3 regions of the Paenibacillus protaetiae genome follow, and region 3 is predicted to be linked to each of the others. Evidence: riboswitches for the same ligand, from Rfam matches in the RefSeq annotation. Region 3 holds a riboswitch; each other region holds the start of a gene.
What was found. A riboswitch is a leader RNA that binds a small molecule or an ion and turns the genes downstream of it on or off. The one in region 3 is predicted to bind cyclic di-AMP.
Positions count from the first base shown of each region.

Region 1 (6,635 bases), 1.1 Mb from region 3:
GGGTATTTTGACTTGACGGGTAAAGTAGCCGTTGTAACCGGCGCAGGCCGGGGCCTTGGCGAAGCAATAGCAGTTGGCCTGGCGGAAGCGGGGGCGGACCTGGTGCTCGTAACGAACAGTACACCGGCGGATTCGACAGCCGCCAAAGTGCGGGAGTTAGGCCGGAAAGCGATTACGATTCAAGCGAACGTAGCCGAGCTGAACAAGCTGCCTGGCATTATTGAGCAGGCGGTGGAGGCTTTTGGCCGCATCGACATCCTTGTGAACAATGCGGGAATTATCCGCCGCACGCCGGCTGCCGAGCACAGCTACAAGGATTGGGAGGATGTGCTGAACGTCAACCTCAATTCCGTTTTTGTATTGAGCCAGGAAGCAGGCAAACGGATGATTGCTCAAGGCTCGGGCAAAATCATCAACATCGCCTCCATGCTGTCGTTCCAGGGCGGCATTAATGTGCCGGGTTATACGGCAAGCAAACATGCGGTAGCCGGCCTGACCAAGGAAATGGGCAATGAATGGGCGTCCAAGGGCGTCCAGGTGAACGCTATCGCTCCGGGTTATATGGCGACGGACAACACGGAAGCGCTGCGTGACGATCCGGTCCGCAGCCAGCAAATTTTGGACCGTATCCCAGCGGGACGCTGGGGAACCGGCCAAGACCTTGCGGGCGCGGCAGTATTCCTTGCCTCTTCGGCATCCGACTACATGAGCGGCCACGTATTATGCGTGGACGGCGGCTGGATGAACCGTTAGATGATTTGGCTTAGTGAAACTTTCGAGCAGAGGCATTCGTGAAACGTCTGCGAGAATATGTGTAAAACACCTGCGTGCAAAACGCAGGTGTTTTTTTTGCATTGCATAGGCTGGAACCCTTATGTTGCACGTGCCTTGCGGAAATTGGAAATTCGTCATCCTTTGTTTAAGAAAAGCAGCGGCAGCGGCTATACGGACCGGTCAAAATCGACATCTGGATTAGGGCCGGATATAGGATAACAGCATTTGTTTCAAAATGCGCTGTTGGTTGGGGGTTGCGATATCTTCTTCCAAATAGGAAATCGGCGACTTGAGGGCGATGTTGTTGCAGAAGGTGCCGTAGGCATTAATGATCGTAATGACCGTTTCTTTGACCGGAATGTCCGCCCGGATCGAGCCGTCGGTTATTCCGGCTTCCACAATCTCCATGAAGATGCCCGTAATTTCTTTTTGGGTTTCGATGTAATCCTGGATATCCGTCAGCGGATTTTTGGCGAAAGAAGCGTAGCTTTCGAAAGCTTCGCGGAATTTTACCCCGCTTTGCAGATGGTCTTCCCGCGTCAAATAATCCAGTACGTTCTCCAGCCGCTCATAGGCGGGTTTGCTTGCGCCGGCAAGCTCCTTGTATTTGCCGATATGCCGCTCCAGATTGGCAACGGCTACCGCTACAATCAGCTTGTCTTTTTTCGGAAAATAGCGGAACAGGGTGGCAATGCCGATTCTTTCGGCATCAGCGATATCCTGCATCTGGACATGGTCCAGCCCGTTTTCGAGAAATAGCCGCTCGGCTTGCAGCACGATGCTTTTGTACCGCGCATTTTTTTTCTTTTCCCTCACTCCGATTAATGCCATAACTGTTGTTTCCACCTCATTTGTTTCATTTACGAGTGAACCGGACGTCGGTTTAGCCCCTCGCCCGGCTTGCAGCGTTTTTTTCCATTATAACGGAATGAAGCCGCCTTCTGCACCGGAATGCTGGCCCCCTATCATGGAAAAGCTGCCGATTTCGGTTATTTACGAATTACAGCTGAAAATTTTGGTATAATTATGGCATATCAACCGAAATCGAATGCATCGCTTGGAGGAAAACCATTGAAATCAAAAAAAATTGCGATAATTTCGCTCATCGTGATGGCTGCCGGTTTTCTCGCAACAAGGTGGCTGACGGACAGCTGGTGGGTGAATATGCTCCATACCGGCTTTGAGGCCGGCCTTGTCGGCGGACTGGCAGACTGGTTTGCGGTAACGGCGCTGTTCCGGCATCCGATGGGCATCCCGATTCCGCATACGTCGCTGCTGCTTAAAAACCGGAACAAAATCGTCAATTCGCTTATATCGGCAATGGAAAACGAGCTGCTGAACAAAAAAAGCATTACCGAAAAGCTGAAAAAGCTTCGCCTGACCGACTGGCTTGGTTCCGGGGCGGTCCGTTTCGCGAAACAACGTTCCGTTCGGCTTGCTGTCATTGAAGCTGCGGAGCAGGCGGTCCGCCGTATACCCGAGGATAAAGCCGCTGTCTGGCTGCAGCAGGCGGCCGCCCATTACGCCGGGCGCATGGAGCTGCAGCCTTTGGCAGCGAAGCTGGTGCAGTCCGCAGCCGACGAAGGCTGGGATGAAAAAGCTCTTGATCATGCGCTGGGCCGGCTGAAGGCTTGGGCGTTAAAGCGCGAAACGGAAGATATGATGGGCAAGCTGGCGATGCAAAAGCTGGACGAGCTGCGCGTCGGCGGTTTCATGGGTTTTGCCCTGCAGGCTTTTATCGGTTTTATGAGCGAAGAGAAGCTGGGCTCCATGCTGCAAGGCATCCTGCTCTCCACGATACGCGATTTAAGCCGTGAAGGAAGTGCGATGCGTACGAAGCTGCTGGCATCGGTCCGCGGTGAACTGCAAAAGCTCGCCGGTAACGATGAACTGATCGTGCGTCTGCAGGAATGGCTGCGCAGCAAAGCGGAAAGCCCGGCAATGCTGCGTTTTTTGGAGGAACGGGCAGCGGATGGCAAAGCGATGCTGCTGGCCAAGCTGGACGAGCAGCGGTCCAATGGCGGGCGTATTGTTGTGCAGGGCTTGCGTTATGCCGTAGAGCTTGCGAAGGCGCATCACGAGGCAGTCGTCCGCTGGGAGCATCATATTCTTGAATTTGCCGCGCATCAGATTGAAGTTAACCACTACAGGCTTGGGCTGCTTGTCCGTGAAAACCTCGACAAGCTGGACGATCAGTCGCTGGTGAATATGCTGGAGGAAAAAATCGGCGGCGATCTGCAGTGGATCCGGGTGAACGGAGCGATTTGCGGATTTTTGGTCGGGATCGTATTGTCGTTTATTTAACGGGTTAACTGCAAAACCAAACAAGCCTCCTACACCCGTAAGGGCAAAAGGAGGCTTGTTTGGTTTTGCAGCGCGGCTGCCGGGAGGCATTAAATCAGCGCCCCGTAATCTTCTACGACTCGCACCGCCTGCTCGAAATCTTCCTCTTCTATAACGGCGGTCAGCACAATATCCCGGCCTGTCGTATCGCCCAGCGGAGAAGAAGAGCTGAGCCCGCTTGCGCTCACATCGGAAGCTTCCAGCACGGCTGCGTCGATTTGCGGGTATTGATTGCCCAGCGTAATATTCGCCAAGCCTGGAAAATCGCCGGTTAACGGATTTTCAATCCGGTCGATTCCGCCGGAATAACCGTCGATCCGGTCGATCGAGCTGTCCACCAGCTTCAGTTTTTTAAGCTCGGCATGGGCAAGTTCCGCTTGCTCGGGGCTTTTAAAAAAAGCGAGGATGTTTTTTTCCGCCACTTTGAATGTCCTCCATTCCCTCGAATCCGGCATAGTCATGCTGAATCCATTTTTCCCGCCGGATGCCAAAGTTATGTGCCGGAGCATGCAAAAATCGCTGTTTAAGAGGCATGAAGCCAATGAAACAGCGATTGATTGCCGGGCAGCAGATGCCCCGCATCTAAAACAGCGAAATATAGCATTCCGAGCGCGCTAAAAGCGTCACATCTTCCGTAAAAGGCTCGCTTCCGCTTTCAACGGCTGCAGCCGCCTGGTTCTCCGCATCCGCTTCACGTTCCGCAGCGGCTGCGGAGCTTATCTCTGCCGCCTGTCCGGTATTTTGCCCCTGCTCTAGCTGCTCTTCCGCCAAGCTGGCTGTGCTCCCGGCGCCGACCGCCCTCTCTACGCTTTCGGCGCTATCTGCAGCAGCTGTCTGCAGCCGGTGGCTGCTGATCTGATCTACTGCAGTAACAAACATATGCCGGAGGCGGCTGTCGAGCGTGTTGTCTTCACGGTTATAATCGTTCCCCGTGTTAATATAGTGGACGAGGCAGCTGCTCCAATGCACCCAATCGGATGGCTTTTCTTTCTTTTCGATAAACGTTTCGCTCCATCCGTAACCCAAAGCGGCAGTGATCCGCATACAGACGCGGTATCCGGGCGCATCAATACTGATGGCCGGGATGACGAACAGTTCGATCCGCTTGATTTGGATTTCGGACGCGTGAGGGACTTCGATCGCCAAATGATTGGCGAGGCGGTCTGTTAACATTTCCGCAGATTGAAACATAGAGCATTCTCTCCTTCGTTCGCTTACGAGGTTAGCTGTCGGATTCGGGCTAGAGAGAAGCCCTACGATGGCGCGCGGCCAACGATTCACCCCGGATGGCATACTTCATTTCCGCATGCCGATTGGGTCCCCCGCTTTTTTGTCTCCAAAAAATTCAGCGCAAAAATGTACCGTAACTGGGTATGAGGTTTATAGTAAACCTGAAAACCCGCTTTGTAAATATTTCGCTGGCCGATGCGGCATATCCTTTACACGATTTTGTCCTTTTTCCCTGAATGGCCGCAGCATTTTCCTTTATCTTTTATAAATACTCGTTTTTGCCCGCAGCTATGACTGTTATAGGGGAAAATGGGCTGCGGCAACGAAAAGAATCTATGTGCAATTTTCGGGAAATGAAGTATCCGCGAGATATTTTGAGCATTTTAAAGATTTTTAAAAAAGAAAGCGGTTTACATATACTCAAACCTCACCAATTTCTGCCTAAATCGCCTCTCTATTCTCTTTACAGCAGCTTGTGCCGGGAGTAAGATTCAGTTCATGCAAGTTCAAATGATTTCCAATCGCTGAGTTTCCGTCGCAAACGGAAAACGGGGGAACCATCCGCATGACGGGGCAAGCCGCAATTTGCCCTGCTGCGGTCCGCTGTGCAGGCAATCCGATGTGAGAGTCGGTTTGGCGCGCGGCAAGGGGTGAATCTTCAAGCAGGCACCATGGAGCATGCTTGAAGTAGGGCGACTCTCACCGCCCGAATCCGACAGCTAACCTCGTAAGCGTTGTTCGAGAGAGGGATGATGAGCTGTGGCTTATTTTGGCCGCAGAGGTCACTGTGCCTCTGCGGCTTTTTTGCGCCGGCATGGCGCTATGCTATTGTGCATGACGGTTTAAAACCATATGGGTGCTATTCGCAGTACCCAGTCGCTGAATTTTGCCGGAATGGCAAAAGCGGGGGAACCAAACGGGCGGGAACAGGCTGCCGGCTGGCTATTCAAGAGCCGGCGCAGCCAATCCGCCCATGGGGTGAGTCGCGCGGCTTCAATGAAGCAGCGCGTAGGGCGACTTCCGCGCCCGAATCCGACAGCTAACCTCGTAAGCGTGTCCGGGAGAGACACTCGATATCGTGCTGCTGCTTGATATAGCGGCGCAGCCAAGCTTTTGCCGCATAGGCGAAGCTTCGCTTGCGCTGCCGTAAAGCCGAAGCCGAGGGAGCTGCTTCTCTGCTCCTAAGGCTTCTTTTTTGTTGCCTTTTTTCAGGAAAATGGGGCTTATAAGCACATTTTATTGGAACGGATTTACCATTCAGCGCAATGGACCGCGGTTTATTGTGCCATTACGCAGGTTTATTTGGAGGTTGAACATGACGGACTTATGTATGGTTTTGACGCTGGCCTTATGCTTTGGGCTGTACGTTTTGTTTGCAGTCTGGTGCGGCAAGACGATAGACGATCAGGAAAGCGGGGATGAAACGTGATTCTGGCAGCGGTTGTTACGGTATTTGTATTTTTGTATTTGGTGTACGCGCTGCTCCATCCGGATAAATTCTGATCGGGCGCAGTTATTCCTTAGGGGGTTATGGAATGGAAATTTTGCAGATGGCGGTTGTTGTGGCGGTTGTGATCCTGCTCGTTAAACCGCTTGGCACCTATGTGTACCATGTGTTCTCGAACGAGCCGAACTGGACGGACCGGATATTCGGACCTGTAGAGAGGCTGCTCTATAAATGGATCGGGCTGAAAAAAAGGAACGGCATGACCTGGAAAACCTACACGCTTAGTTTCCTGCTCACGAACGTGGTGCTTGTCGCGGTCAGCTATATCATCCTGCGGGTGCAGACCGGGCTTCCGTTTAATCCGAACGGAATCGGCAATATGGAGCAGTCGCTGGCGTTTAATACGGTCATCAGCTTTATTACGAATACGAACCTGCAGCATTACAGCGGCGAAACGGGGCTTACCTATTTCTCGCAGATGGCGGTCATCATGATGATGATGTTTACGTCCGCCGCAACCGGCTTTTCGGTAGCGATCGCTTTCGTGCGCGGCCTTACGAGCAAAGGACAAACGATCGGCAACTTTTTCGAGGATTTTGTCAAAGCGCACACCCGCATTTTCCTGCCGTTTGCGTTCGTCATTACGCTTGTGCTTGTGGCGCTGCAAGTGCCGCAGACGCTTGACCCGACGTTATCGGTGACGACGCTGGAAGGCGCCGTGCAGCATATCGCGATCGGTCCGGTCGCTTCGCTGGAATCGATCAAGCATCTAGGCACAAACGGCGGCGGTTTTATGGGAGCGAACTCCGCCCATCCGTTCGAGAACCCGAATCCGCTGACG
Region 1 covers NZ_CP035492.1:2,140,981-2,147,615, reverse strand. The annotation lists gene kduD (2-dehydro-3-deoxy-D-gluconate 5-dehydrogenase KduD) at 1-753, shown strand, start outside; gene ET464_RS09860 (TetR/AcrR family transcriptional regulator) at 973-1,605, opposite strand; gene ET464_RS09855 (DUF445 domain-containing protein) at 1,846-3,078, shown strand; gene ET464_RS09850 (hypothetical protein) at 3,168-3,539, opposite strand; gene ET464_RS09845 (hypothetical protein) at 3,700-4,308, opposite strand; cyclic di-AMP (ydaO/yuaA leader) riboswitch at 4,314-4,478, opposite strand; cyclic di-AMP (ydaO/yuaA leader) riboswitch at 4,860-5,097, shown strand; cyclic di-AMP (ydaO/yuaA leader) riboswitch at 5,215-5,416, shown strand; gene kdpF (K(+)-transporting ATPase subunit F) at 5,773-5,850, shown strand; gene kdpA (potassium-transporting ATPase subunit KdpA) at 5,883-6,635, shown strand, end outside.
Region 1: linked by a shared signal. The riboswitch ahead of ET464_RS09845 (hypothetical protein) and the one ahead of ET464_RS14815 (resuscitation-promoting factor) in region 3 are both predicted to bind cyclic di-AMP.

Region 2 (6,635 bases), 120 kb from region 3:
TTCATTTTGCCGGTATAACAGTCCCGCTGCGGTTACAGCCAGGCGACGATAAGCCGCCATTTTGTTGCCGCCAGCGGGATTTTGGCTGCGAGGCGCAGCCGGACACAAGCTGCGCCTGCGCTCAGGCGCTTTCGCCGCCATCACGCATACAAGCGCCGCCCTTCGGGGCGGCGCTTGCTTTTGTTCATAGGTTTTGCGCATTATTTTGCCGGGTTGGCGGACAGGTCTTCCGTTTTGTCCGGGTCGACATATTTCCGCAGGATCGACACTTCGACGCGGCGGTTTTTGGCACGTCCGGCTTCAGTATCATTGGTATCTACCGGCCGGTATTCGCCGTATCCAATAGCGCTGAAGCGCTCCGGCTTCAGCTTCGGATTTTGCAGCAATATATCCATAAACCGGATGGCGCGCGAAGAGCTCAAATCCCAGTTCGATTTAAAGGCTTGCGTCGAAATCGGCTGGTTGTCCGTATGGCCGGACACGACGATTTCATAGTCGGTATAGTTCTGCAGCATTGTGGAGATGGCGTTCGCCAGCGAGCGCGACTCCGGCTTCACCTCCGCGCTGCCGGATGCAAACAGCGCCTTGTCGCTAATGGTAATCATCAGCTGCGATTGATTCAGCTTTGTCGCCAAATCGGAGGTCAGCCCGTGCGACTTAATATATTCATCCACTTGCTTCTTCAGCTTCTCCAAATCTTCTTGCTCTTGCTTGGCCAGCGATTGCTGGTTTTTTTTATCTTGGTCATCGGCATCCTGTTTTTTCTTCTCCGGATCCTCGCCGGCTTTAACAACAGAAGGGTTCTGCAGCAGCCCGTTGCCGTTATTGAATGTAATTTTAAAGGCTTGGCTCATTTCCTCGAATTTTTTCACGTCAACGGAACTCATCGAGTATAGTACTATAAACAAAGCCAGCAACAGCGTCATTAAGTCCGAATAAGGAAGAAGCCACGACTCGTTTGGATGATCGTCATCATGCTCCTCGTGTCTGCGCTTTTTGCTCAAAGGCTGCATCCTCCTTTTCGCGCATCTGATCGCGTTCGGTAGGCGTCAAATAGACGGTAAGCTTCTGGCTGATCGCAATGGTGGAGACGCCGGATTGGATGGACAATAAGCCTTCTACCATCATGAGGCGGAGCTCGATTTCTTTTTTCGAGATTCGTTTCAGCTTATTGGCAATCGGATGCCACAACACGTAACCGGTAAATATGCCAAGCAATGTCGCGATGAAGGCGGCGGCGATCGCATGGGATAAATGTTCCATGCTGCTCATATCCCCTAGTGCGGCGATGAGACCAACGACAGCCCCCAGCACGCCAAGCGTCGGCGCATACATGCCGGCCTGCGAGAACATGAGCGACCCGGCTTTGTGGCGGTTTTCCGTTGCGGAAATATCTTCGAGCAGTACATCCCGGACAAAATCCTGGTCGTTGCCGTCAATAATCATCCGCATGCCGTTTTTCAGAAAAGCATCGTCAATGTCATCTAATTTGGCTTCCAGCGCCAGAAGGCCTTCGCGGCGGGTAATGGACGCCCATTCCATAAAATTTTGAATAAGCTGCTCGCGCGGCATCAGCTTTTGGTTGGAAAACGCGATTTTCAGCAGCTTCGGAAATTTGCTGATCTCTGACATCGGAAAGGCGACAAAAAGCGAAGCGGCTGTTCCTACAATAATAATGACAAAAGCAGCAGGATTGTATAAATTACCTAAACCAGCCCCCTTGAGCACCATGCCGCCTAACAGCGCTGAAACCCCCAGCACTACACCGATAATTGTTGATTTTTCCATAATACACCCCGTTTGGCACATGATTTCGACAAAACTCTACTTCTTTTATTATCGTCATCGGAGGGCCGAGAGATTAGAGCGGGAGAGGAAATGCACTAGAGAGCGTTAAAATCCGGCAAATGCGTTACAATGGTAATAGAAGCTTTGAAATTTGGAATAAAGGCGGAATGCACATGGGAGTAAGACATGCAAGAGAATACGCGGATATTTTAAAAGACTTGACCGATGCGGTCAGCGGAATAAACCGCAGCTATACGTTTTTTGAGATGGAGAAGGGCGAATGGGAGGCGCTTGCTGATGCGGAGAAAAGCGAAGTGATGGAAGCGCTCGCCGATGATGTGTTTTTTGGCTTGGGCGAAGAAACGTCGATTGCGGTAGGCGATGGAATTGTGACGTACCATCCGAAACGGCATGTCATTGAAGTGACGCAAGGCGACAATGTATCCCATGTTGTCCGGCTCATCTGACCGAGCGGAACGGGCCGGGACTGAAAAGCGGCGCGCCGGATATCCGGCGCGTTGTGGTTATTCGGGCCGGCAGTGCTGCGGCTGGAACACCATGCAGTGAAATTCCGCTTCGCCTTCCGGTGTCGGCCGGAAATAGGTATCGGTTATGAGGAAGCCGGCTTTCGTGTAAGCGCGTATTGCGCGTTCGTTCCAGGTCAGCACCTCCAGATCAACTTCGTGATCCGGCTTTCGCTTCAACGCTTCATGCGCTAGGAGCAGCGCCAGCTGTGCGCCAAGCCCTTGGCCGCAGAAGTCCGGGCGAAGCCCCATGCCTAGCCGGGTTACGCCGGCCATCGGAAAGAGCTGTCCGAAGCCGGCCAGTTCCTGTTTATCGGTAACAATCGACACATATTGTGACTCGCGAATGGCTGCGCTGCCGAATTCAAACTCATCGCGCTCCATTTGCTCCCACGCCGGCCAGCCGTACAGGTTATAGGGGGATTCATACCGCCAGCTGCAAACGTGCCGGGCGTGGGCTGCGTCCATCGGGACAACAGTCAGCTGCGGCTCGCAGGGCTGGCTTTGGGATTTGATATGCGGCATAGGGGTTTTCTCCTTGTTATCTGGTCTAACTCGTATATGAAGTTTGCGCTTCTAGGCAGCTCTATAAACGAGATAAGTAATGGCGAGCAGCCGGTTAAAGCAAAAGCCGCAATGGAGGCTTGAGGAACAAGCACCATTGCGGCTTTTTGCCGGCAAGCGGGATACTGAACCGCATTCAGGTACCCGGCTTGACCTTAGTTATTGTCAGCATATTTCGCGAATACGTCGTCACTCATGACACGGCGAGCAGTTACGTAGCGCGTTTGGTAGTAGGACTCGCTCAGCTTGCTGATCATTACACCTTTACTGCTGGAGGCGTGTGCAAACTGGCCGTTGCCTACATAGATGCCAACATGGGAAATGCTGCGGCCATTCGTGTTGAAGAACACGAGATCGCCAGGACGAAGATCGCTTTGCGCAACCTTTGTACCTGCTTCTGCTTGCGATGCAGAGGTGCGTGGAAGGTCAATGCCCATTTGGTCAAACACATAGTTGGTAAAACCGGAGCAATCGAAGCCTTTCACTGTTGTACCGCCATACAGGTACGGAGTGCCGACGACATTCGCAACAATGCCGTCCATTTTGGAGCTTGCGAACATCGTGCCGACCTGGAATGATAGCAAAAGCACGAGTCCAACTAATACTGCAGTTACCTTCTTCAATGATGAAACTCCTTCCGATGCCGACGAGGTTAGCTGTGGGGTTCGGTTTGAAGGTCCCCTATGATTCCCAAGACGCATATGACAATGGAAGCACATAGCGTCGAAATCAATTCACCCAAGGTGGTTCCCCCGTTTTCCAAAAACGGAAATTAGGCTAGTTTTAGAAAATCTTAGGGATAAATATTCGTTTATTTTCCAGCATCTCCTCCTTTTTTTGCTGATTTTTAATAATTCTCATGTAGTCTTTTGGCTGAAAAACATCGTTTTTGTCCTCATTTTGCCTCTATCGCCATCCTCAAATAGAACTTGTGCTGGCCGGTGTCGAATGTTTGTCCGTTATGCGGGAAAAGGGACAAATTGCCTATATTATCAAGGCTTACGGTTATTTCAAGCTAGCATTCTTCCGGCTGATTCTATGTTCTATGTAAATCAAAGAGGAGGTATGCGGGCGGGACAAGCCGGGTTTAAAGCAGGCACGCGAAAAAAGCCGCTCTTTCTGCCGAAAGAGCGGCTTTTATGAGAATAGGATTAAAAATTTCTCAGATTGCAAGCTTTTGAGTTTGCGAGCGGCGTTATGACGCTTCCTTCGCTTGCAGGCATTCATATTGAGAAGCAACCGTCCATACTTTGAGCAGCGTCCGGATGAAGGAATAACTTTGATGAAGAATAAGTGCGATAAGCCCTGCCCAAATGAGCGATACGCCGGTCAACAGAAGCCCGCAGACAGCGGAGATGCCCCACATCGCTATCGTTACAGCCAGGTATGGAATGAGCCGGGTTAATGCTTGGCCCAGCGCTTTGAACGGGCCGGCGCCGGATACGGCGCCGAACTGCATGGCAAGCGAAATGAGGTGAAGCGCAAAGCCCCATAAGAGCCATGCCGCTGCCCAAGGCAAAGCCTGGCTAAGCAGCTCCTGTATGGAGCTGCTGGTCCAAAGCAGCTTGAACCCCCGCGGCAGCAGCCAGAAGGCGGGCGCAATGGCAAGCGCGGCTTGAATGACATACAGGAGCACGATTTTTTTCCACGATTTCTTTATGCCCTGGAAGAAGCGGGTGCCGCTATTGTCGTCTTTCGCATAATGAATCGAGTGGAAAAGCCCGGCGTTCAGCACGGGCGTCATGAGCATCCGGGCGGCGAGCAGGCCGCCAAGCGTCCATAAATAAGGGGTAGCCAGATCGGTCTTCAGCAGCCGGAATTGCGCTTCTGACAGGAATAGCTGAACTGCCGAATGGGAGGGCGATTCCGCCGGCCAGCGCTGCAGCAGCGGGGATATGGCGGAATCCAGGTACCGGTACAGGAAAAACCCCCAAATCAGCTGATAGATGAACAGAAAAACGATGATATACATATGTTTGACAGCCAGCCGCCAGCCTTGCTTCAAGTAGGTTTTCATTTGGTCTGCCGCCTCCCTTACCAGCCTAATAGATGGATGATGCCTTCAATCACCTTGGCAGTCCCGAGATCCCATCGGGTGCGGGTTTTATCCGAGACATCGGCCAGCATAAAATTGTTGATATGCTTGTTGTCCAGCACGTTCGTATTTTGCGGATCGAGGGCAGCCCAGACGAGCGGAGCGCTTTGGACTACATCGTATTGAATATGCGATTCTTCGCCGGTCCACACCTTCGGCATGACCGTGCCGTCGGCAAACTGGAGGATCACCGGGATCTGCCCGCCGATGCCGCCGTTGTTTTTAATCAGGACGGACGACTCATACATTGTTTTGCCGTTTTGCGCTATCGGCCGTGTCGAGACGGATGCGATGGCGTAGTCGGCCATTTGGCTGCCTTGTACATAATGGCTGAAATAATTGCCCCAGTTCTGCTTGGTCACCTGTTCGACAACCCGTTCGAAATCGCCGGTAGAAGGATGCTTGAACTTAAATTTTTGAAAATAAGTGCGCATAATTTTTTGCATCGTTTTATCGCCAACCTGCTGTTCGATGCCGCGCAGCACCAGCTTGCCGCGCATGTAGACGTTCTCCGCATATTGATCGCTGCCTTTATAATCCCAGGAAGGCTGCGTAAGCGAAGCCGGAGAAGTCATATAGCTGGCTTCCAGCGGCGTATTCGGGATAACGCCGTATTCGCTCTCCATTACTTTGTCTTCGGCATAGGACGTAAAACCTTCGTCGAGCCACGCTTCTTCAAACTCGTTGGACGCGACCATGCCGTACCAATATTGATGACCGATCTCATGGACGACAGTGCGTTCCAGCTCATAGCCGGGATTTGTTTGATCCGCTGCGAGCCCAGTCACGAGCGTCGGGTACTCCATGCCCCCCGCGCCTCCGGCTCCGGCCGGCGGCACGACAACCGACAGCGTCGTATACGGATATTCCCCGTACCACTGCGCATATTTCGTCAGCGCCGACTTAGCGGCATGCATGTACCGGTCCTGGAGGCCCGCTTGCGACGGGTCCAAATAAAGCTTGATTTTGACGCCGGGAATGTTCGGAGTGGATAAGGAGTCTTCGGCATATACGAAGTCGGGCGAAGCCGACCATCCGAAATCATGAACATCGTCGGCGTAATACTGGTAATACTTCCGTCCGTTAGCTGTCTCGGAAGTTTTGGTCTGGAAGCCGGTTGCCGCTACTTTGTAATTTTCCGGAACGCCGATCCGTACGCTGTAAATGCCGAAATCGCTGTAAAACTCCGAATTGCCGTGGTACTGGTGGACGTTCCAGCCTTCGCTTGTCCGGCCCCGAGTGCCGGCTGTCTCATAAACGGCCACCTTAGGGAACCATTGACCGGCCATGACGAAATCGCCGGAGTAGCCCATCCGCGCGAAAACTTCCGGCAGCTTCACCTCAAAGCTCATTTTGAGCGTGACCGACTTGCCGGGCGCTACAGGATCGGGCAGCTTAAGCTTGGCCAACGTATGATCGTCCTTGTTGCCGTCGTCCGGCTGCACATAATGGAGGCGGGGCAGCAGGCTTTCGCCCTGCTCGGTTGTTAATGTGAGCATCTTCATATAGCCATAGCTGTTTGGTGTGGCGTGATCCTCGCGCAAAATGCCTCCGGTTTCCTTCATAAAGGTGGTGTTGTCCGATTCGAAGGCGTTCGGATACAGGTGAAAATATAGCTCGGACACCGTTTTTTTGCCCGGGTTTGTCCAAGTCACATCCTGCTC
Region 2 covers NZ_CP035492.1:3,075,498-3,082,132, reverse strand. The annotation lists gene ET464_RS14240 (hypothetical protein) at 1-201, opposite strand, end outside; gene motB (flagellar motor protein MotB) at 201-1,004, opposite strand; gene motA (flagellar motor stator protein MotA) at 973-1,788, opposite strand; gene ET464_RS14225 (hypothetical protein) at 1,962-2,255, shown strand; gene ET464_RS14220 (GNAT family N-acetyltransferase) at 2,313-2,837, opposite strand; gene ET464_RS14215 (C40 family peptidase) at 3,032-3,499, opposite strand; cyclic di-AMP (ydaO/yuaA leader) riboswitch at 3,503-3,665, opposite strand; gene ET464_RS14210 (hypothetical protein) at 4,072-4,893, opposite strand; gene ET464_RS14205 (M1 family metallopeptidase) at 4,911-6,635, opposite strand, start outside.
Region 2: linked by a shared signal. The riboswitch ahead of ET464_RS14215 (C40 family peptidase) and the one ahead of ET464_RS14815 (resuscitation-promoting factor) in region 3 are both predicted to bind cyclic di-AMP.

Region 3 (6,635 bases):
ATCGGCAATTTGGAGGATATGACTTTCCGTGCCATCCGCACGCTGAAGGAAGCGGATTTGATCGCAGCGGAGGATACGAGACAAACGAGAAAGCTGCTTACACATTTTGAAATTGCGACCCGGCTGGTCAGTTATCATGAGCATAACAAGCAGTCGAGCGGTCCGGAGCTGATCCGGCTGCTGCAGGAAGGCCAGTCGATTGCGCTGGTCAGCGATGCCGGGCTGCCGGCTATATCGGATCCGGGTGCCGATTTGGCGGCGGAAGCAGCTGCTCATCATATTCCGGTCGTTCCGATCCCAGGCGCCAATGCGGCTTTGTCGGCATTAATCATATCCGGGCTTCCGACCGACCGCTTTACATTTACCGGATTCCCGCCGCGCGATAAAAAGTCGCTGCAGCAATGGCTGGAAGCGAATGGCCGCACAGAAGGAACATTGATGATGTATGAATCGCCGCATCGGCTGCGCAAAACATTGGAAGCGATGTTCGAAGTGTGGGGCGACCGCCGGATGGCCATGGTGCGGGAATTAACGAAACGCCATGAGGAAGCGGCAAGGGGAACAATATCCGAGTGCCTCGAATGGATTAACGAACATCCGCCATTAGGCGAGTATTGTCTCATTGTAGAAGGGAATTTAAACGGCGGGCTGGACGAAGCAGCTTCGGACATGCCAGTATGGTGGTCATTGCTTGATTTGGAGCAGCATGTACGTTATTATGAAGCCACCTGCGATAGGAAAGAAGCTATAAAAAAAGTAGCGGCAGACCGCGGCTTATCAAAAAGAGATGTCTATAACGAGGTCAATCGGTAGCAAATAAAAAAAAGGGCCTTCCTGGGCCGGGTTTAGCGCAGGAAGGCAAATAAGGAGTATTAAAAAGGTTAGAATTAATAAGTATTAGGTGATTCTATTATAACCTATTTTTTTATTTTGCAACAGGCGTAGGCATTTCAGAAAGACAAATATGGCAAACAATTTTGCCTTTGAAGTAGGATACGTTCTCCGCGTTGCCGCAGAAGATACATGCTGGCTCATATTTTTTCAGCATAATGCGTTCGCCGTCTACATAAATTTCAAGCGCGTCTTTTTCGCCAATGCCCAGCGTACGGCGCAATTCGATTGGAATAACGACACGGCCAAGCTCATCGACTTTACGAACAATACCAGTAGATTTCATCATTACAGTAGTTCCCCTCTCAAAAAAAAGTATTTCGTCACTATTCGACATAGTTTTTCTTTTTATAGTAAGTATAATACCAACCATTACCATATAAGTCAATCGAAGATATCGTCTATTACTGGAGATATACATCATTTTTAACTATATAGTAGGGATCTTTTAAACTTACTATAGAATACATCAGCTTCGACAATTTGGAAACAAAATAGCGACAATTTTCGACAAGAAATAAATGGTTGTGTCGAAAATTTGAACAAAGGGGGAATGAAGTTGCATAAAAAACTAAACGAGGAAAAAGTATTTAAAGATCCGGTGCACAACTATGTTTATGTACAAGATGAGATAATTTGGAATTTGGTGAACACCAAAGAATTTCAACGGCTGAGACGGATCCGCCAGCTCGGCACCTCCTATTTGACGTTCCATGGCGCGGAGCACAGCCGATTCTCCCATTCTCTTGGCGTATATGAAATGACCCGCAAAATTATTTCCCAGTTCGAACGGCACGGTTATTCCGACTGGCCCCAAGAGGAAAAGCTGGTTTCGCTTTGCGCTGCGCTGCTGCATGATATCGGACACGGACCATTTTCCCATTCGCTGGAGCAGGTATTTGAAACCCATCATGAGCAGTGGACCTGCAACATTATATTGGGGGATACGGAAGTAAACCGGGTGCTGCGAGAGGCAGGAGATGATTTTCCCGATCAAGTGGCGCAAGTCATTCGAAGGAAATACCCGAAGCCGATCGTCGTCAGCCTCGTTTCCAGCCAGATGGATGCGGACCGGATGGACTACTTGCTGCGCGACGCTTATTATACCGGCGTACATTACGGCACGTTTGACCTGGAGCGGATACTGCGCGTATTGCGGCCCTACAAAGGGAGAATTGTAGTAAAAGAAAGCGGCATGCATGCCGTTGAGCATTATTTAATGTCGCGGTACCAAATGTACTGGCAAATTTATTTCCATCCGGTGACCCGCAGCTCGGAAATTATTTTGCGGCAAATCTTCCGCCGGGCGAAACAATTATATGAAGAAAACTATTCGTTTGCCTATATGCCGGCACCGCTTAAAAGCCTTCTCGACGGCACGATCAACGTGCCTCATTATTTGAAGCTGGACGAATCGCTGGTGCAGACCGCGTTCAGCGAATGGTCGGAGGAGCGGGACGGGCTGCTGGCCGACCTGTGCAGCCGGTTTTTGAATCGCAAATTGTACAAATATATTACGATTGATAACCCAAGCGAAACGCTGCTGAATGAAATTGAACAGCAATGGGTTAAAATCGGCCTTTCGCCGGAGTATCATATGGAAATTGATTTTCCATATGACCAGCCTTATGATGTTTACCGGCCAGATGCGAAAAAAGGCGAAAAGGAAGAAAAAACACCGATTTTGCTGCTGGATAACGAAGATAGAATAAGCGAAATTTCGCAAAAATCGGACATTGTCCGCTCGATCACAGGGCTGCACCAAGGCGAGTATCGCCTGTATTATCCGGAAGAACCGCTGCTGGCGGCCAAATCATCGCTTACGGGGTCTATTCGCCAGTTATTTAAGCTATAAGCTTTACGACTATTAAGGAAAACTAACCATATATAGGAAGAAAAACAGGAGGGTCGGCTAACATGTTATTCGACACACATGCGCATTTGGATTCGCCCAATTTCGACGGAGATCGCGATGAGGTCATTGCCCGCGCGCGTGAAGCGGGAGTAGGGCTGATCGTTAATATCGGCTTTAACCGGGAGACGATCCCGACGACTATCGCATTAGCGGAACAGCATGATTTTATTTATGCGGCGGTAGGGTGGCATCCGGTTGATTCCATTGATATGAAACCCGGCGACCTGGAGTGGATCGAGCAGCTGGCGAGCCATCCGAAAGTGGTTGCAATCGGGGAAATCGGGCTTGATTACCACTGGGACACTTCGCCTAAAGAAGTTCAGCATCATGTGTTCCGCGAACAAATCCGCTTAGCCAAAAAAGTAGGCAAACCCATCATCATTCATAACCGGGATGCCCATGAGGATATCGTCAAAATTTTGAAGGAAGAGAACGCCTCCGAAGTCGGCGGCATTATGCACTGCTTTTCCGGAAGCTGGGAAACGGCCAAATTATGCTTGGACATGAATTTCTATATTTCGTTTGGCGGACCGGTCACTTTTAAAAATGCGAGGGTGCCAAAAGAGGTGCTTGCGAAGGTGCCGCTTGACCGTTTATTGATCGAAACCGACTGCCCATATTTGGCGCCTCATCCTTATCGAGGGAAGCGGAATGAGTCCGCTTACGTGGCTCTGGTCGCAGAGGCTGCGGCGGAAATTACGGGCAAATCCGTCGGGGAAATCAGCCGAATTACAGCTGAAAATGGAAGAAAATGTTTTGGTCTATTATGAGAATCGTTAAAAAATAGAGATATCGTGTGAAATAGAGCGAAAAAACTGTTTTTTGTGAGATCAATCGCTCATATTTTCCTGAAATATTCAAATAAATCGCTTATAGCGACTTTTATCTAATCTTTACAATGAGCACTGGATGAAGGTATGATTCATTTCAGAGCTTTATAAGATTGTATCGGATTTCCAGTAACGCTTAATCTCCGGATGGAGAGCGGGGGAACCAGGCGAATAAGCGACGGGCATGTATGGCAGCCTGCTGCTTAAGAGCATTTGAATTCTTCTTGGGGTGAATTTCGCCAAGGTCGCCATGAGCGGCCGGCAGTGAATCGGGCAGCTCTCTCGCCCAAACCCGACAGCTAACCTCGTAAGCGTATATAGAGAGCGATCAACTCGTGTTACTTTTTCCTATGCAGCCCTTTATGGGAAGCCACGAAACAGATCCTCTGTCGAAGGCTTCTTTTTATTTTTTGTTTTTTACATAAAGGCGTCCGGCAAGAGGCAAGTAACAACGATTTACTGGATTCGCGTGCCAATGCACGCCAATATTTTATAGTCGCGCTAAGAATCATGCGTAACACTAGCGGCGGGGCTATGAAGGAGGACCGAAGAAATGGGCGCAGAAGTAAAGGACACCCATGGGCAACGATCATCCAGCATGTCTTTCGCATGGCGATGGAAGCATGACCACCTTCGTTTAATTTTATTGAGTGCAATAATCTCAATCGCTATGACTTTCATGTTTTTGATGTTGTTGTACGGAACAAGTGATAAGAACGTATCTCTGGTTGTGAACGGCAAAGAAACCCTTGTGGAGACGAAGCAGGGGGTACTGCAGAAGCTGCTGGATGAACAAGCTATCACGGTTGGTCCGCATGATGAAGTTTCCGCTCCGCTTGATGCGAAGCTGAGGGACGGAGACCGTATTGTCATTAATCATGCGGTGAAAGTAACGGTAAAGGCTGACGGCAAATTATCAACGGTGTACACAACGGACAAAACAGTTGCGGGTGCGATTGATGATTTAAATATTAACGTCCGGGATGCGGACAAAGTGACACCGGCTCTGGAAGCCCAGTTGACGGGAGATACCCAAATTACGATCGTCCGGGTGGATACTCATATCACCAAGACGGAGAAGTCGCTGCCGTTCAACATTGTGAAGCAAGAAGATCCCACCCTGGAAAAAGGGAAGGAGAAGCTTGTTCGCACCGGCCAGCAAGGCATTATTGTGGAGCAGGTAGAGAAGCAATACGAAGACGGGCAGCTTGTGTCGAAGAAAATAATCGACCAGGTTGTTCAAAAAAATGCCGTAAATCAGCTTGTCGCTATCGGCACCAAAAAAGCGGCGCCTAAAGTGACGACACTTGCAGCAGCTTCGGTTACAAAAGGCGGCCTTACGTTTAATCCGAAAAAGGTGCTGAAAAATGTAACGTTAACGGCCTATACCGCTGACGCGGCTTCGACCGGCAAAGAAGAAGGCCACCCTTCGTTTGGCATTACCGCCTCGGGCACCAAGGTGACGGAAGGGCGCACCATTGCGGTCGATCCGGATGTTATACCGCTTGGCTGGTGGGTTTATATCGAGGGCATCGGTTTCCGCCGGGCGGAAGATACCGGCAGCGCCGTAAACGGCAACAAAATTGACGTTTATTTCAACAGCTCTTCCTACGCAAAAAAATTCGGCAGGAAAAAAGGCTACACGGTCTACGTCCTTGGCCCGAATAAACCGCCTGCTAGTTAATGAGACGGCTGGCGTACTCTTTTTGTTGCAATCATCATGTAATTATAATTTAATTAAGCCATGCTAAGAAGAGGTTATGCCTCTTCTTTTTGTATTGCCCGAACGGAAAGGATGGATCGTTTGATTAAAGAAATTATTGTCGTGGAGGGCAAGGACGATACAGCTGCCATTAAGCGGGCGGTTGATGCCGATACGATTGAAACAAACGGCTCTGCGGTCGGCCCGGACGTATTGCGCCGGATCAAGCTGGCACAGGAGCGCAGAGGCGTTATTATATTTACCGACCCGGACCATGCCGGGGAGCGCATCCGAAAAATCGTTGCGCAGCATGTTCAAGGATGCAAACATGCCTTTTTGCCGCAGGAGAAAGCGGAATACAAAGGCGACATCGGCATCGAGAACGCGTCGCCGGAGTCCATTCGCGAAGCGCTTGCCAACGTGCGCACAGAAGCAGCCGGGGCAATCGAAGGCGAGATCACATGGGACGATTTGATTGATGCCGGCCTGATTGTCCATCCCGATGCGGCTGAACGGAGGCTGAAGATGGGCAAGCTGTTAGGAATCGGTTATGCGAACGGCAAAACGTTTTATAAACGGTGCATCAGCTTTCATATTACGAAAGAAGAATTTCTGAAAGCATATCAAGCTATGGAAGTGGAACCTGCAGGCGGTCCTGCCGGCGGAGCTGCAAGGAAAGGGGATTAAAAGATGAGTAACGCTCGAGGAGGCATGGGAGCGGCCGATGTCGGCACGCCCAGGCGGACGAAAGAAATTATCGCGAAATACGGGTTCTCGTTCAAGAAAAGTTTAGGACAGAACTTCCTGATCGATCAAAATATTTTAAATAAAATTGTAGAAGCGGCGGAGCTGGACAAAACGAAAGGCGCTCTGGAAATCGGGCCGGGCATCGGCGCGCTGACCGGTCAGCTTGCCGAAGCTGCCGGCAAAGTAACGGCTATTGAAATTGACAACCGGCTCATTCCGATATTGCGTGATGTGCTGGCCGAAGAAAAGCATGTAGAAGTTGTACACGGCGATGTGCTGAAGCTGGATCTGGCCAAGCTGCTGCAGGAAAAATACGAGGGCATGACCGGGGTGAGCGTGGTCGCCAACCTGCCTTATTACGTCACGACGCCGATTCTGATGAAGCTGCTGGAAGAGCGGCTGCCGCTGGAGCATATTGTCGTCATGATCCAAAAAGAAGTAGCCGAGCGGATGGCGGCGAAGCCGGGCGGCAAAGAATACGGCAGCCTGAGCGTCGCGGTCCAATATTATTGCGAGCCGAAGCTCGTCTGCACCGTGCCGCACACGGTGT
Region 3 covers NZ_CP035492.1:3,199,634-3,206,268, reverse strand. The annotation lists gene rsmI (16S rRNA (cytidine(1402)-2'-O)-methyltransferase) at 1-813, shown strand, start outside; gene ET464_RS14830 (AbrB/MazE/SpoVT family DNA-binding domain-containing protein) at 926-1,180, opposite strand; gene ET464_RS14825 (HD domain-containing protein) at 1,451-2,746, shown strand; gene ET464_RS14820 (TatD family hydrolase) at 2,809-3,576, shown strand; cyclic di-AMP (ydaO/yuaA leader) riboswitch at 3,760-3,966, shown strand; gene ET464_RS14815 (resuscitation-promoting factor) at 4,190-5,320, shown strand; gene rnmV (ribonuclease M5) at 5,441-6,025, shown strand; gene rsmA (16S rRNA (adenine(1518)-N(6)/adenine(1519)-N(6))-dimethyltransferase RsmA) at 6,029-6,635, shown strand, end outside.